DNA from 4 places in the Paenibacillus sophorae genome. Region 1 is predicted to be linked to each of the others. Evidence: riboswitches for the same ligand, from Rfam matches in the RefSeq annotation. Region 1 holds a riboswitch; each other region holds the start of a gene.
The links. A riboswitch is a leader RNA that binds a small molecule or an ion and turns the genes downstream of it on or off. The one in region 1 is predicted to bind cobalamin.

Region 1 (4,213 bases):
GAGCAATATTTCCGCAGCCTTGATGACACACAAATAGCTGCACAGCAAAAAAGCAAAAAGCCAAGCATAAGCTTGAAACAACCGGTATCCCGTTGACAGAACAGCGGTGGAAATAACAAATTAAAAAAATAGAAGTTGACAAATTAATATCCTGAGGTTAATATTCAAGACACCGTGATAACCGAGTAAATAAATTGGAATTAAACGGGCTGTCGAATAATGTTGACCGGAACTTCGGAGACGTCATTCCATGAATCTATGGAATACGTCTCTTTTTTTCGGGTGGTAGAGACTAGGAGGGTGAGAACACATGGGCTGCGGGGGCTTAACACTGGAACATCGGCATATAGGCGTGATGTGGAAGACGGTTTCGGAGGACTGCAACCTGGCCTGTGATTACTGCTACTACAGTACATGTGGCGGCAAGCCGGGACCCAAGATCAACCGGATTGATTCCGCCATTCTGGAAAAATTCATTAAAGAATATATGGCCCGGTCACGGGGAGCGGCTTCCTTTGCCTGGCAGGGAGGGGAGCCGCTGCTCGCGGGTCTGGATTTCTTTGAGGAGGTTGTATCGCTTCAGGCTCGTTATGCTCCGAAAGGGACAAGCATCGGCAATTCCATTCAGACGAACGGGACGTTGATTAACGACCGCTGGGCGGCTTTTTTTAAAAAATACAATTTTCTGGTCGGCGTAAGTCTGGACGGTCCTGAAGCTATTCATGACGCGCGGCGGGTGGACTCGCGCGGGCAGGGCAGCTTTCACCGGGTAATGAAGGGGATCGAGCAATTACGGCGGCATAACGTGGATTTCAATATATTGTCCGTCATTCACAAAGGCAATGTAGGTAATGCTGCCGAGATCATGGCTTTCTTTGAACAGGAAGGCTTCAGCTACGTCCAGTTCATTCCTTGCATGGATTTCCGGTCGCAGGAGCCGGACAAGCCGGGTGTTTACGATATTACGCCTGCGGAATACGGCCGATTTTTGCGTGAAGCCTTCGATTATTGGTATAACGGAGGGAATCCGCGGGTTTCCGTGCGTTTTTTTGACAACATGCTGGCCGGTTATACGAATCGGGAGGCAGAGCTGTGCATTCATCGAGCCGAGTGCCCGACCACGATTATTCTAGAGCAGAACGGAGACGCCTATCCGTGCGACTTTTACATTTCTCCTGAATGGAAAATCGGCAACGTGGCAACACACTCCATTGAAGACATTTTGAAGCATCCGTTGTACAATCGATTTCTTGGGATGAAGCCTACGCTGCCGGAGGGATGCCGGAGCTGCGAATGGAAACGTCTCTGTCATGGCGGTTGCCCGCGCAACCGGGAATGGGGAGCGGAGCTAGAGGCCAAGGGCAGAGATTATTTTTGCGCCAGCTATAAGGAGATTTATGCATATGCAGACGAGCGGATGAAGCAGCTTGGAGACAGCGTCAGAAGCAACCTGTTCTGCCAAAACGTGCAGATTTACTTAAAAGGAAAGCTCCCAGACCGCAACGATCCTTGCGCCTGCGGCAGCGGCAAGAAATATAAGCAGTGCTGCTTGGGACTGGTCACAGTCTGATTTTAGAATTAAAATCAGATTAATTTCATATATTGCAACCAGGTGCCCTTGCGAGATCAAGGGGTAACAGGGAATCGGGTGAAAATCCCGAGCGGTCCCGCCGCTGTAACCGAGGAGCCTCCTTCTTTTATGTCACTCAGCAGCAAGTCTGGGGAAGACAGAAGGCAGGCAATGATACGGAAGCCAGAAGACCTACCTGGATGTGCACACCAATCATGCCTTCGGAGAAAAGGAGTGGTGACGAAACATGAACTCGCATTTTAGCTCTGCTAAACATGTCGTTTATAAACGTTCCCATTGGTAAGTCCCGAATCTGCAAAGGTTGCCCCGGGGCTTTTTTTGTGTGAAAAAATAGGATTAAGAAAGAGGGAATCATCAATGTCAACGATATCGCTTATACTTCTTGTTTTTGTGCTGGGTCTACGTCATGGACTGGATGCGGATCATTTAGCTTTTATTGATGGACAAACCCGTTACAATTGGCGGATGGGCAGCCCGATCGCCCGCTTTGTAGGTACACTGTTTTCATTTGGTCATGGAGCAGTCGTGGCTGGTATGGCGACAATTCTCGGAATGTTTACCCAAAATTTTAGATTTCCTGAGTACTTTGATACCTTTGCAACCTGGGTATCAATCATATCCCTATTTATCATTGGAACCATAAATATTATTAATCTAATGCGTTCCAAATTTAAAAATGAGGAATTTAAACTTAAGGGGATTAAAGGGAAGTTTATTTCGAATGTTGCGCGGGGAACAACAAATCCATTTTTAATTATTTTAGTAGGAGGGATCTTCGCACTGGCTGCCGAGACCATTAGTCAAACGTCTGTTTGGGCACTAGCAGCCGCCGGCAATTCATTCACATACATGCCTCTAATTCTGGGACTTATTTTTATGCTTGGAATGATGATTACCGATACCATCGATTCTCTAATTACGTTCAGAATGATGAACCAATCAAGCAGTTTGGGGCAATCGGCTTCAAGAATCATTGGATGGGTGATTGTTGCGCTCGCTTATGGTGTTTCTTTCTATCAGGCATTCACTTACTTTAATCCTTGGGCAGAACTTGATTTCGAAATCGTAGGGATTATTATTTTCTTATTCTTACTTCTTTGCTTTGTCCTTGTTAATGTGCGAGCGAAGTTAAAGACAGTCCGTTGATGAATCCACTTATTTATTTTGCAAGGTTTGACGCTTCGCGGCTATTTGAGTACCATCAATAATGAATTTCGATATCGATAATCAACGAGTGACCGCATGGCCAAAAGGAGAGGGCGACGATGTTCCGGTTAAAGGGAGTAAAAGCCAGAGGGGTTCTGTCCATCACAGACTTAACGATACCTGCAAAGAGAATAACCTGCATTGTAGGTGAGAGCGGCAGCGGAAAGACAACCTTGCTTCGGTTGTTGAACCAGTTGGACAGCCCGGATGAAGGCGAGATTTGGCTGGGTCAACATCTTTCGAGTGAAATGGACCCCACCCAGTGGAGGAGAGGTGCGGTGATGGTGCCGCAAGCCACGATCACGTTCAAAGGGACGATAAGAGATAACCTGCAGATCGGTTTGTCTTTTGCCGGTAAGCCTGAAGCATCCAATGAACAATTGGAGGAGGCGCTTCATCTCGCCAGTCTGGAGAAAGATATGGAACAAAATGCGGAGGATCTCTCAGGCGGGGAAAAGCAGCGTTTAGCCCTTGCAAGGGCTATTGTGATGAATCCGATGGCGCTCCTTCTGGATGAACCGACTTCAGCACTGGATGAAGACACTGCGGATACGGTAATGCAGAGATTGACCACATTCATTCGTGAAAACGGCAAGACACTCGTCATGATTACGCATTCCCGTTACATTGCCGATACATACGCCGATTTTGTTATTGAAATGAAAAATGGAGTGCCGCAGGGGAACGGGAGGGATGTTGAGTGAACGGAACGATTGATTTATTATTTTGGCAGCTGGCCGCAGCCTATTTGTTCGTGATTCTTCTGATTGTAATCGTCAGAATTAAAGGTATCCCGCGTGAAAAGGAGATATTGATCGCAACAGCTCGAATGACCCTTCAGCTCATTCTGGTCGGGTACCTGCTGGTATACGTATTTGGGCACGCTCATCCGGTGTATACCTTGCTGCTTGTGGCTGTTATGCTTGTGTTTTCTATCCGGACGATTAATAAACGGGCAAAAGGAAAACTGTCCAAAGCCATGAAACGAAGCATTGCATTTTCGATGACTTCCGGGATTTTGGTCAGCCTTCTCTATTTTATTTTCATCGTCTTGCAGCTGGCGCCCTGGTACGAACCAAGGTATGTCATTCCAATAGCTGGGATGATTGTTGGCAATTCGATGACAGGGATCGCGTTAGGCGTGAATTCCCTGACCGAAGGCATGCACGGCCAAAAAGATAAAGTGGAGGCGGCGCTCATGCTTGGGGCAACACCGAAAATGGCCGCGCGGGAAATTGTCAACCAGGCATTCGATTCCGCTATGCTGCCCACCATTAATTCGATGGTCGGTATGGGTATCGTGTTCTTACCTGGAATGATGACGGGACAAATCTTGTCCGGAACATCGCCAATCGTAGCCGTCGAATACCAGATAGCTATTATGCTGGGTATTGTCGGGAGCGTCTCGTTATCCGT
Region 2 (4,213 bases), 940 kb from region 1:
CGGCGGCAGATGGGGCGGACGGGTTCGCGGCGGCAGACGGGGCGGAACCCGCGTAGCCCCCGGAGACGATGCCTTTGGCCTCGAGGATTTGCAGCGCCTCCATAGCCGCTTCAAGAGGGCTGAACGAACCCGCACTGTATGAGGCGGGTGCCGGGAAATCAGGCTGGACGGACCCTGCTTCACCGCTCTCTCCGGCCTGTTCCTTCGCCCCCAGAGACCACGGCTCCGCCGCTACTTGAAGACGCTCGCTGGGTCTTAGTCTCTGCTCTTCCGAGTCCAACGTATATTTCCGCTGGTAGCCTCTCGGCGTAATCATTAAGCCGTCATATACCACCGTCGAGGAGTTACCGATAATAACCGTGGTGAGCATCCCTATTTCATACTCCAGCATGTCTGCGAGCGTGGTAAGCACCACCTGCTGCCGGTCCCGGTAAGCGCTCTTCACCAGGCCTACCGGCGTATCCGGGGAACGGTACCCCAGCAAAATCCGCTGAGTCTCGGCGATCTGCCGGGTACGTCTCCCGCTTCTCGGATTATAAAGAGCGATGACAAAATCCGCCGCAGCCGCCGCTTCCACACGTTTGGCGATGGTGTCCCAGGGGGTTAAATGATCGCTCAGGCTGATCGTACAGGCATCATGCATAATTGGCGCCCCTAGGAGCGCGGCACAGGAGTTGATCGAGGATATTCCGGGAATAACCTCTACTTCCACTCCTTCATCAGCATTCCATTTCTTTTCCATCAACACTTCATAGATTAGCCCGGCCATTCCGTATACCCCAGCGTCGCCGCTGGAAATAACCGCAACCGTCCTACCCATATACGCCTGCCGTACAGCTTCCTGGGCACGGCTTACTTCTTCCGTCATGCCCGTTCTTACGATCTCCTGTGTGGTCAGAAGGCCCCGGATCAAGTCCACATAAGTGTTATAGCCAATAATGACTTCACTTTCCTCGATAGCCCTGCGGGCACGATCCGTAATATGTTCAAAAGCACCCGGGCCAAACCCGATCACCAACAGTTTGCCTCTCTTCTGTTCCATTGTGCTGCCTCCTCTGTATGAAACAACTATCCTATCCCCGTAACGCCAAGCTTTCCTTAGAGGAAGCCGGGTTCGTAGACTCACTGAACCGCAAAACCGAATTCATCTTCTTCGGGGGCCGGACTCGGGATGCCGAGATCTTCAAATGTGGCCATCTTCGCAACCAATTGGAGGGCCGATTCGATTACAGGCAGGGCGAGTGCGGCTCCTGTCCCTTCTCCAAGGCGCATGTCCAGATACAGCACAGGCTTCAGCCCAAGCTCATCCAGAACGATCCGGTGCGCCGGTTCAACGGACAAATGGGAAGCGAATAAGTAATCCTGGCAGCGTGGTTCGATCCGGCAGGCAGCCAGCGCCGCAGCCCCTGTAATCACCCCGTCAATAACCACCGGAACCCTGCGTGCCGCCGCTCCCAATATCACACCCACCAGCCCGGCGATTTCGAGTCCCCCTACCTTGGCAAGCACGTCGACAGCGTCACCCGGATTAGGCCGGTTGACCTGTATCGCCTGTTCGATCACCTTCGTTTTGGCGGCTAACGCTTCGTCGTTGATACCCGATCCCTTTCCGGTGATCTGTTCTACCGGATGGTTAGTGAACACTGCCGTCATGGCGCTGCTCGGAGTCGTGTTGCCGATGCCCATTTCCCCTAAACCGATCACTTCGATCCCTTTATCAGCAAGCTCGTAAGCCGTATCAATCCCAACATGAAGCGCGGCAACCGCTTCTTCCTTGGTCATTGCCGGTCCTTTGGCCATATTGGCCGTTCCCGGGCGAACTTTCCGCTGCACTACACCTTCCGGCAGGTCTGTCAGCAAAGTCCCGATATCGACAACGTGAACCTCCGCCCCCGCTTGATGTGCGAGCACATTAACAGCAGCGCCTTGGCGAATAAAATTCGCCATCATCAGCCCCGTAACTTCCTGCGGATAGGCGCTGACGCCTTCCTGAACGACCCCATGATCGCCGCACATCACGATAATCGCTTTATTGTCCACACTCGGCTCCACGCTGCCCGTTATACCGGCAAGCCTTACAGCGATCTCCTCCAGACGGCCAAGACTTCCCAAGGGTTTGGTTAAGTTGTTAACGCGTCTTCTCATTTGATGCATCGATACAATATTCAGCCGTTCAATCCGATTGACCACCTGCAATAATTTTTCCACGTAAATCACAATCCCCTCTATCATCTATTAGAGACGTATGTAACAACAATTTGAGAAACAAAAAAAGCACTCCCTACACAAAAAGAGCGTAGAAGTGCCGTTAATCGCCGAAATACAAGCGTGCTCCCCCTTCCTATCCTCGTAGGTCAGTCGTGCTGTTGAAAAAGGCAGGTCTCCTGACTTGTGGATCGGACGCAAAAACCGAGATCATAATGACCCGGTTGCTTAAAGCCTTCCCGTTTGACACAGTGGCTTAAGCCTGCTCTCCATTTACAGTGGCGGGACCGCGACGGATTTTCACCGTTCTTCCCTTTTAAGAAACGCCTCAGCGTTTCACCTTTTCACTCATATGCTGTTGTAGACAAGATATGCTTACAATACGCCTATTATAACTTGAGATTTAAAGAGAAGTCTAGCTTCGTGCCATCCCCGGTTGGGATGAGCTCAACCGTTGTGATCGAAACGGAGATGCACTTGCCGCCCGAATCAAAGTGTAGGTATAGACAATGCGCTCTTCCGATACTTTTTTATTGCGAGGGTGCTCGGCCCTATCACCCCTCTTTCACAAGTAATCCCAATAAGCTAAAACTTGCCGGCTCCGCCGTTCCTAGTTCCTCCGTTTTTGCATGATCAATCGCGGATACTACCTTGGTAAAGGTCTCAATCTGCTCATACATCAGGTCTAAATCTATTTTTTCAATATATCCATTGCCTCCTACCACACAAAGGTAATCGGGTCCTGGCACAAGGGATATCGTTGGGATGTTCGCTTCGTAAAGAGGCTGGCCTTCTCCAAAATAAAATTTGCCTTTGGGCTTCGAGGTGATGGTTCGGACTTTTGTGCGTCCTTGAATGGCGTTCAGATAGATCCTGTCCATGGCCGGATTGCCATCCCAAACGCTCGATTGTAATTCCAGCTACTGCTTTCTTATTAGTTCCTTCTCCTTCGATTGCGCCACTCTTTAGGAATTTGTGAAAAGTATTTAGCCATAGCGAGCAGGGCAATTCCCCCATTTTCCTCACAAGTATTCGGACCGTCCGTGTGGGTGTTTAAAATGATCGTCTCGTCATCATTCATGCCAGGCAGCACAGCGTATATCGTATCACTCCCTGCTGTATGATCAACCTCTGCATGCAAAGCTTCCGTTCTCCTGTAGCACGGACAATCCCCAGCTTCTGGCTTGCTGAATTTCAACTCTCCACAGATCTCCGGATTCCACAAGAATCAAACACTGTGCTCCTCTTGACCGCTAACATATTACATGTTATGTTTTTTGTAATTTGTAATATAAAAATAGGGCTTTCCGCCTAATTCAATGGAAATGGGGTGAATCACGATGCCGAAAACTGGATTAACTTCTGAAGAAATCAAAGAAAAGGCTTTGCAAATCACAGAAGAAAAGATTCGTTATTATGGATTCGATAAGTTCCGCTTAACGGATATCGCCAAGGAGCTGAAAGTAAGCCATGCCGCTCTCTACAATCATTTTCCCGACAAAGCGGCTCTGCTTGACGCCATTTCCGAACGTTGGCTAGCCCGGATGGACAACACGCTGGAACTCATAACCCAGCAAGAACGATCCCCGCGCCGGTTGATTATCGAATGGTTCCTGAAATATCACGAACTGAAAAAAGAGAAGGTTCTAAAAGATCCTGAGCTTTACAAATCGTTCAATATGGCAGCGGAGCTGCTGAAGCCTTTTATTGTACAGCATTTGCATAACGTAAATGAGCAGCTTGTGGCGCTGGTTCAAAAAGCGATAGCTGCCGGAGAAATCCGCGGAGAACCGGAAAACGTGGCTGTACTCCTGCTGGAAGCCACCACCTCCTTCCACCATCCGCGGATGGTGCTGGATCATAAAGATGAACAGCGGGAGATGCTGCTGCAAAAGGTAGTCGAAGTATTGCTGGACGGGTTCCAATGAGTATAGTGTGAGGAGAGAGATTTTGTGAAGATCGTCAACAAATTACTGCTGATCACGATAGTGCCGATTATCCTGTTTAC
Region 3 (4,213 bases), 1.2 Mb from region 1:
TCCTTCGCGCACCGCCGGCTCGTCCACCTGAATCATTTCCACTCCGGCGCTTTCAAGCGCCAGAACCTCCTGCCGCAGCGCAAGCGCAATCTGGTTCGCTACCCGCTCCCGGCTTAGATCGTCGCGAACGAATGACCAGTTCAGAATCGTGACCGGCCCGGTCAGCATGCCCTTTACCGGAAGCTTCGTCAAAGATTGCGCATAAACGCTTTCCTTGACGGTCATCGGTTCGGTGAAAGCGACATCGGCGTAAATGACCGGCGGCTTGACGCAGCGGGAACCGTAGGATTGCACCCAGCCATTCTGCGTGAACAGAAATCCATCCAGCTTCTCCCCGAAGAACTCCACCATATCTGTCCGTTCAAATTCGCCGTGCACCAGAACATCCAGACCGATGTTCTCCTGAAGAGCGATGGCGTCCACAATTTGCCGGTGGATAAAGTCGTCATAGACTTCCTGGCTCAACTCGCCCTTGCGCCATTTCAGCCGCGCCTGCCGGACTTCCGGCGTCTGCGGAAAGCTGCCGATTGTCGTTGTCGGCAGCAACGGCAGACGCCACTTGTCCTGCTGGCGCTTCGCCCGCTCGGCATAGGCCGGACTCCGCCGGTCAGGCAGCTCCGTCAAGCCGCGTTCAAGCTCTGCCACGTCCGCGCGGCTGCGCTCGGGCAGTTTGCGGAAGGCGGCCAGCGCAGCCTGCGTCTCGGCTAACGAAGCCCCGGCGGCGTCACGGCCTTCAAGCAGCGCCCGTTTCAGCAGCGCAAGCTCTGCCAGCTTCTCATCGGCAAAGGCCAGCGCGTTCCGCACCTCCTGCTTCAGCTTCTCCTCGCTGCGCACCGTCACAGGCACATGCAGCAGGCTGCTGGATGGCTGCAAAATCAGCTTGCCCTCCGGGACAAGGGCAGCCAGGCGCTGAGCCAGCGCCAGCTTATCGTCCGGGTCGCAGCGCCAAATCCCGCGCCCGTCGATCACTCCGGCTCCAAGCGTCTTATCCCCCGGCCAGCTCAGGCGCTCAATCGCTTCCAGATTGGCCCCGCTGTCGTGTACAAAATCGAGTCCGATTCCCTGCACCGGCAGTTTAAGCAGGGCTTCAAGCGGCTCGGCGGACTCAAAGTATGTCTGCAGCATAATGGAAAGACCCGGAACAGCGGAATGAAGCTCGCTATAAATATCGCTTAGAAGCTCAATATCCTCTTCCCGCAGTCCGGTCACCACAGCAGGTTCATCTATTTGAACCCAAGCCGCCCCCTCCCGCTCCAGCTCCTGCAACAGCTGCACATAGACCGGCAGAAAGCGCTGGGCCAAACTGCGGATTTCCGATAGGGCAAAGCCCTTGGACAGTTTCAGGAATGTATAGAGTCCAATGACCACGGGCTTGCCGTCAATGCCTGCCTGCTTTTTAGCGAACCGGTATGCGGCAAGCGGTTTGTTCTCTGTTAGAACAGGTGTAAGATCCCCAATCTCCGGCACGATGTAATGGTAATTCGTATTGAACCATTTCGTCATTTCGCATGCCGCCGCCCGGGAATTACCCCGTGCCATCGCAAAATACAAATCCAGTCCGGCAGGTCCATCTTCATACCGGTACCTGGGCGGCACAATACCGAACATGACTGCCGTATCCAGCACATGATCGTAATACGTGAAATCCCCGACAGGAATCAGATCGATGCCCGCCTCCTGCTGCTTGCGCAGATTATCCAGCTGAATGCGGTCCATTTCCGCCCGCAGCTGTTCCTCCTGGGTTCGTCCCGCCCAGTAAGCCTCCAGCGCTTTTTTCCATTCCCGGTTCGCGCCGATTCTTGGATATCCGAGATTGCTTATTTTTACTTGAGTTGTCATTTCCATGCTCCTCCTATTCGACTTATCCTACTGTAATCTTTCACAAAACATCATATTCCGTTGTTTAAGGAAGTAATATCTTATCCACCTCGGAAGGCCCGCTTCCTTTTTCCCATAAACGATCCAACAAAAAGGCGTCCTTCCTTAAAAGCGCAAGAGGAAAGACGCCTACGTTAATATCACGTTTGCGATCCAACACCTCCCTATCTCCCGTAGGTTCAGCAGTGCGTCGAAACAGGCAGGTCTCCTGGCTGCGGCGTCATCGTCATCAGCGGCCTTCCCGTCAGCGCTGGGCTGACAGTGGCATAAAGGGCCGAAAGACTCTTCCGTTACAGTGGCGGGACCGCGTCGGCTTTGCACCGAGCTTCCCTTTTAAGCTCCGGAACTCTCTATTCCGGCAAGCACCTGTTTCCGTTATTTAGTGAATGGTTGATGAGTACAACTTTTATGTTACGGCAAGACCCTGCGGCCCGCAATAGGAGACAGGGGTTCTGGTTATATCGATACCTGATAACCGGTTAAAAGAAAATAATATAGACCAGGGCGGCCAGCACGATGCGGTAGATTGCGAACGGCAGCAGCTTGATCCGGTTGATCAGCTTCAGAAAGAACCGCATCGACAGCAGCGCGAATACGAAGGCGCTGATAAATCCGGCGATAAAGAACGGCAACGCATCCAGCGTAAAATACTGCCAGTTCTTGTAAAGCGAGATCAGGCTTGCGCCGGCCATGATCGGCACGGCCATAATAAAGGTGAAGTCAGCGGCGGCCCGGTGGCTCAGGCCAAGAAGGACGCCTCCCGAAATCGTCGAGCCGGAGCGGGAGAAGCCGGGCCAGAGAGAGAAACACTGGATCAAGCCCACCGCAAGCGCTTGCCTGTATGTAATCTGGTCAACACTCTGCGTCCTGACGCGCTTCGGAGCAAATAAATCCGCGCAGATCATAAATACGGCGCCAATTACAAGACCGATCAGCACAGTTGATGTCGAGAACAAATATTCATCAATATAATCTTCGAATAACATTCCTAGCAGACCGGCTGGAATTAGACCTGCAATAACCTGCCCAAGCTTCAGACGGCCCCCGGTCTCTATCTGCGCCGGCTGGCCGTCCGGGACCGGTTCAAGCGAGCCGCGGCTGAAGCGTTTCAGTCCGAGCAAATCAATAAAGCGATTCCTGAAAATGACGACAACCGCAAGGATTGAACCGAGCTGGATCACGACTTTAAATGTATTAGCCGTGTATTTTCCGAGAAATTCCTGCGATTTCAACCACATATCATCGACAATAATCATATGCCCTGTAGAGGATACTGGGGCGAATTCGGTCAGGCCTTCAACCAGACCAAGTACGATGGCTTTAATAATGGCTAGCAGATCCAAGCTTACGCCTCCTCAATGATTAGATTTCAATATTTTTTCTTTATACTGTTGCTTAAACACCGGACGTAATTTCTGAAACTTGCAGCCCTATTTTTCAAGCAAGAAACTCTAACGCACTCTCTTGTCATCTGACTTCCAGACTTGCGAATGCCCCAGGTAAATATGCAATAATGAAGGAATAGATTACACATGACGGAATAATGTTGGGAGGATGTCCATTGCTTGCACGCCTGCGCGCATTCATATCTGCCTGGAGGGATTACCCCAGGGAGAAAGGGGAGCTGATCGGACAGCGTTACGAGGTGCTCTCGCGGATCGGCATGGGAAGCTACGGGCTGGCTTACCGCTGCCTGGATAAACTGGAGAGACGCCAGGTGGCCGTCAAGCAGGCCAAACCGAGCAAGCGGGATACTGGAAAGCAGATGCTGAAGCGGGAACGGGATATCCTTATGCAGCTGGATCATCCCTATATCCCGGCCTGCAGAGATTATTTTGAGGAGATGGGTTCTGCTTGGCTGGTTACCGATTATATTGAAGGTTATACATTGGAGCAGCTGATTTTCGAGCAGGGATGCATATTTGGGGAAAAAGACACCCTGCGCTTCGTCTTGAGCTTGATGGAACGGGTAAACCATGTGCATGAACGCGGCTTCGTGCACCTTGATTTACGCATTCCCAACATCATACTCCGGGGGGATGATATCTATTTGATCGATTTCGGTCTGGCCCGCCGGATCGGGGACGAAAGCCCGAGTAATGACGGCGAAGCGGAGCGGGATAAAGACGGACTGCCGAAGCGCATGCCCGCGTCCAAACAATCGGATTTGCACGACATCGGACATCTTATGCTCTTTATGCTGTATTCAGGGTTTACCCCCACGCCGGGCGGCGGCGAGCGCAGCTGGTCAGAAGAGCTGGAGCTTACGGCGGGGGTGCGGCACATACTGCTGAGACTGCTTAACGAGGAATCGAATCCATACACGGAAACGCAG
Region 4 (4,213 bases), 1.9 Mb from region 1:
CCGCTTGCCTTCTACCACAGCCGTTCCCGCGAGGGAGGGCCGCTGGAGTACGACGCGCTGCTGGAGCATGTCCGCCGCAAAGCGGATGGCGATAAAGAGGCGGTGTACCGCTTTTTGGCCTGGTCGCAGGATAGTCCGCTATTTTCCATTTCCTCCAAGAAGCTTCATCCGGGCTATCGGCGGGCTATTCTGAAGTATTTTGCGGGCCATGACCGTGAAGCTTTCAAGAACCGCGATTTTCGTAAAAATTATATGGCCGCAGCCAGACCGGCTCTTCAAAGCGTCTACGGCGAAGCCCGGTCGCAGTTGGCCCCGCCGCTGGCGCGGTGGGTGCGCCGCAGCCCGTCTCGGCTGATGATCTTCGGCGCGGCCGTCATCGTTCTGGTAATTGCCGGAGTTCTGGCCGCCAGCTTACTGAAAGGCAGCGGAGACGAGGCCGCTCCGGCAGCCTCGCCGCAGCCTTCGCCTTCGCAGGGGACGGGGAACGTGAGTTATCCTGAAGCTGCCGCTTATCTTGAGTCTGGCGACGGTAAGGGCGGAAGCTCGCTGATGTTCGCCTTCGCCTCTGCTGACGCCTGCCGAGAGTTTAACCCTGCCGAGATTAAAGTGGATTCCGGAACAGGAGAAGCTGTCATATATAAAGTTGGCGGTCTGGACCATAGCTGTGGGGCTCCGGGATCCCCAGCTCCTTCGGGCACCGCGGACGCGGGGGATTCCGGCGCTGCAGGCGTTACGGGAACGGCGGTGGATGGAAACGGTGGAACGGGCGGGAATGGAACGGATGGAAATCCGGCGGACTTAGAGACCCATCCGGAAGGAACGGCATCCGGCGGAGCGTCTTCGCCGGCTTCGGCTGCTCCAACGGATTCTATGGAAGATGCGGCCGGAGCAGCCGGTTCGCCTTCACCGTCAGGAGAGCCGCTTGCCGCTTCTAGCGCGCCGGTATCCCCGGTCCCGGCCGATAATGGCCCCGCACCGTCAGGACCAGCACCTTACCAGGTGAAGGTAACGCTGGTTTCTTCTCCGGAGCTGTCTGCCGGAAGCATGATCGAGGCCGAAGACTACACGCTGGTCCTGATGGATGATCCGCGTCCGGCATCATCTCCGGCGGCTCCCATAAGCGCGAGCCCGGCGGCGGAATAACGATGAGCTTCCCGTTTATTTTTACGCTTGAATGGCTGGCAATGTATGGACAACCCCTCCGATAACCGATATGATAAAGATTGTCGAAAATTTAATATATTCTTAAAAAGGTGCGGGTCTTGAAAGCCCGCTTAAAAGGGAAGCCGGTTGGAGTCCGGCGCGGTCCCGCCACTGTATATGCGGAGCGATCCTCTGAAATCTGCCACTGTTCTCGTAGAACGGGAAGGCGAGAGGGAGCGGTGAGGCATGAGCCAGGAGACCTGCCTTTTCTAGTCAAGGCCCGGGTGTCCTTCGGGGGGTGAGGACACGCGGACATTTGCGCGCGGCTGATGCTAAGGATGATTGAAGGCATCGGTTCCGGCCCGATTTACTGAAAGACCGTCCCTCTTTGGGGCGGTCTTTTTTTGAAATATAAGACTTTATAAGCTTCACGCCTATCGTTTGGTCTTATATTTTTACGAGAAACGTACCTGCGTCTTGAAAAGACGCCGTCAGGCGTTTCTTCTTACTTGGGAGACTCCCACAAATTCAAGAGAAAGAGGTTGAGTAATGAAGAGCAGGATTTCTTCCAAAATGTTTGCGCTGGGAATGTCCTTATTGATGATTTTCTCATTGCTGGGCGTGCCGTTTGCTCCGGCTGGACGGGCTCTTGCCGAGACGGCGGCTGCCGGTTACCAGGAAGAGGGCGTAACGGATGCCTTGAACGCTGCGGACGCGGCTTCATCATCACAGTCGGTCAGCGTAACGGATGCCGTTTATTCTGCGGCGGAGTATATTCTGAAGCAGGGCGTCGCCTCGGAATGGCAGGCGATCGGCTTGGCCCAGGCCGGGTATAAAGTGCCGGATTCTTACGGGGCCGAGCTTCAGAATAGAGTAAAGAACGCAGGGGGGAATTTCTCCTCGGTAACGGATTACGCCCGAATCGCTCTGGCAGTTAAAGCAATCGGCCAGGACCCGGCGAATTTCGCCGGCAGCAACCTGATTGCGGCCATTTATAACAACGAAGGAATGTCCGGGCAAAGCCTGAACAATCCCATCTACGGCCTAATCGCACTGGATTCCGGCAGCTATATGGTGCCTTCCGATGCAAAATGGACCAGAGATAAACTGGTTCAAGAGATTCTTTCCGCACAAAATGTTGATGGAGGATTCCCTCTTAATGCAGGAGGACCAAGCGGGCCTGATACCACGGCAATGGCTTTGGCCGCCCTGTCTCCATACAAGAGTGAGTCCGCTGCTGCCACTGCGGGGGAAAGAGCCGTACAGTGGCTGTCCGCTCAGCAGAATACGACCCACGGAGGCTATGGAGACAGCAGTGAAAGCGTATCGCAGGCCATTATCGGGCTGACATCATATGGTGTTGATCCGGCCGGTTCCGGCTTCACCAAGAACGGCGGCAATCTGATCAGCCGCTTGATGAGCTTTAGGGCGGCGGACGGAAGCTTCGCCCATATGCTGGGTGAAGGAAGCAACGCTCTGGCAACGGAGCAGGCGCTGCAGGCGTTGGTCGCCTACAACCTATTCAGCAGCGGCGGCGACAGCAACCTGTATGATTTTATCGATCATCCGCCGGCTGTGCATCCGCTTGTCCATGTGAGTGTAGCCATCGAAGGGCCGACGGCGTCCTTGGGCGAGGGCAGTGTGTACGGCGGCAGCGCTTTGGATGCGTTGAACAAGCTGGCGGAAGCCAAGGGAATTGCGGTTGTCAGCAAAACAAGCCAATACGGCACCTATATTAGCGAGATAGCCGGTATCCGAGAGAAGAAGTATGGAGGCTATGACGGCTGGAACTACATCGTTCAGCGCGGTACTCAGTGGGTCAGCGGTTACAGCGCCATTAACGACTTTGCGCTTCAGGACGGGGATCGGCTCTATATTTACTACGGAGATTACAGCGTCACTCAACTGGTGGATTCCGTAACATTTTTGCCGCTTCAGCCTAAGGAAGGCAAGCCTCTTGAAGTAACGGTTAATAAAAAGACATGGGACTGGGACGGAAATCCCGTAGTCGCGGCGGCTTCCGGGGTTACCGTTTCCATCGGCGGCAAAACGGCTGTTACGAACGATCAGGGCACAGCGTCTTTTGGAACCGATCTGACGCCTGGAACCCAGACACTCCAAATTACCGGCTACCAGGACAACGCCGCGCCGACTGTCGTGCGCTACACCGGGTCTGTTACGGTTTTGCCGAAGGAAGTGCCAGTGTCTTTATCGGTAGAAGGGCCGCAGGGAACGCTCGCAGAAGGCCCGGTAGGCGCGTCCAATGCGCTTGAGGCGCTGCAAAGGCTGGCTGATGCCAATCATATTGCGCTGGATATTACGCAATCGTCATTCGGCAGCTTTATCAGCGGCATAGGCGGAATCAGCGGCGACATGAACAACTGGTGGTCGTTTGTCGTTCAGCGCGGCGGCCAGTGGATCTATCCGAGCGTCGGCATCAGCGACTTTGAGCTCAGGGCTACGGATAAGGTGCTGGTCTATTACGGAGGATACTCGACCCAGGTTGTCCAATATTTGGAACTTTCGCCTTCGCAGCCTCAGCCGGGGCAGGCTTTTACGGTAAGAGTCACTCAAGTTCAATGGGTGTGGAATAACGCAACCTTCAGTTCTGATCCTGTTACTTCACCGGCTGTCGGCGCGAAGGTAAGTGTTGGCGGACAGACGGCGGCAACGAATGACCAGGGCATCGCTTCCTTCAGCGGCCTATCGGCCGGTAGCTATACAATCGAAGTGACTGGTTATCAGGCAGGCGGTGCGCCAAGCTTGGTGCGGTATACGCAGCAGCTGGCCATTTCCGCGCCGCAGGCGGTTTCCGAGGCAACTATTTCCGTTGTTGGCGATACTGTAAAAGGAACGATTCTTCCAAGAACTTCCGTTACTCTGGGTACGGGGGATACTCCTTATAGTCTGCTTCTCCGGATGCTTGGCAGCGGCAAAGTAGGGGCACGGACAAGTTCGGGGGGCGTATACGTCTATTCGATTGACGGTCTGGCCGAATTTGACCGGGGCGCCGAGAGTGGATGGAAGTATTTTGTCAATGGAAGCGAACCGTCAGTCAGCGCCGATAATT

Region 2: another riboswitch for cobalamin. It lies ahead of cobT (nicotinate-nucleotide--dimethylbenzimidazole phosphoribosyltransferase); the one in region 1 lies ahead of KP014_RS17130 (HoxN/HupN/NixA family nickel/cobalt transporter).
Region 3: another riboswitch for cobalamin. It lies ahead of metE (5-methyltetrahydropteroyltriglutamate--homocysteine S-methyltransferase); the one in region 1 lies ahead of KP014_RS17130 (HoxN/HupN/NixA family nickel/cobalt transporter).
Region 4: another riboswitch for cobalamin. It lies ahead of KP014_RS08055 (S-layer homology domain-containing protein); the one in region 1 lies ahead of KP014_RS17130 (HoxN/HupN/NixA family nickel/cobalt transporter).

Annotation. Positions count from the first base shown of each region.
Region 1 covers NZ_CP076607.1:3,625,961-3,630,173, forward strand. The annotation lists gene KP014_RS17120 (sugar porter family MFS transporter) at 1-96, shown strand, start outside; gene KP014_RS17125 (anaerobic sulfatase maturase) at 311-1,570, shown strand; cobalamin riboswitch at 1,596-1,784, shown strand; gene KP014_RS17130 (HoxN/HupN/NixA family nickel/cobalt transporter) at 1,949-2,737, shown strand; gene KP014_RS17135 (ABC transporter ATP-binding protein) at 2,857-3,501, shown strand; gene KP014_RS17140 (ABC transporter permease) at 3,498-4,213, shown strand, end outside.
Region 2 covers NZ_CP076607.1:2,682,956-2,687,168, reverse strand. The annotation lists gene cobJ (precorrin-3B C(17)-methyltransferase) at 1-1,042, opposite strand, end outside; gene cobT (nicotinate-nucleotide--dimethylbenzimidazole phosphoribosyltransferase) at 1,123-2,208, opposite strand; cobalamin riboswitch at 2,358-2,564, opposite strand; gene KP014_RS12635 (hypothetical protein) at 2,760-3,086, opposite strand; gene KP014_RS12630 (hypothetical protein) at 3,140-3,346, opposite strand; gene KP014_RS12625 (TetR/AcrR family transcriptional regulator) at 3,546-4,133, shown strand; gene KP014_RS12620 (methyl-accepting chemotaxis protein) at 4,158-4,213, shown strand, end outside.
Region 3 covers NZ_CP076607.1:4,804,373-4,808,585, forward strand. The annotation lists gene metE (5-methyltetrahydropteroyltriglutamate--homocysteine S-methyltransferase) at 1-1,839, opposite strand, end outside; cobalamin riboswitch at 2,060-2,263, opposite strand; gene KP014_RS23315 (undecaprenyl-diphosphate phosphatase) at 2,358-3,221, opposite strand; gene KP014_RS23320 (serine/threonine protein kinase) at 3,440-4,213, shown strand, end outside.
Region 4 covers NZ_CP076607.1:1,719,782-1,723,994, forward strand. The annotation lists gene KP014_RS08050 (GAP1-N2 domain-containing protein) at 1-1,143, shown strand, start outside; cobalamin riboswitch at 1,235-1,425, shown strand; gene KP014_RS08055 (S-layer homology domain-containing protein) at 1,693-4,213, shown strand, end outside.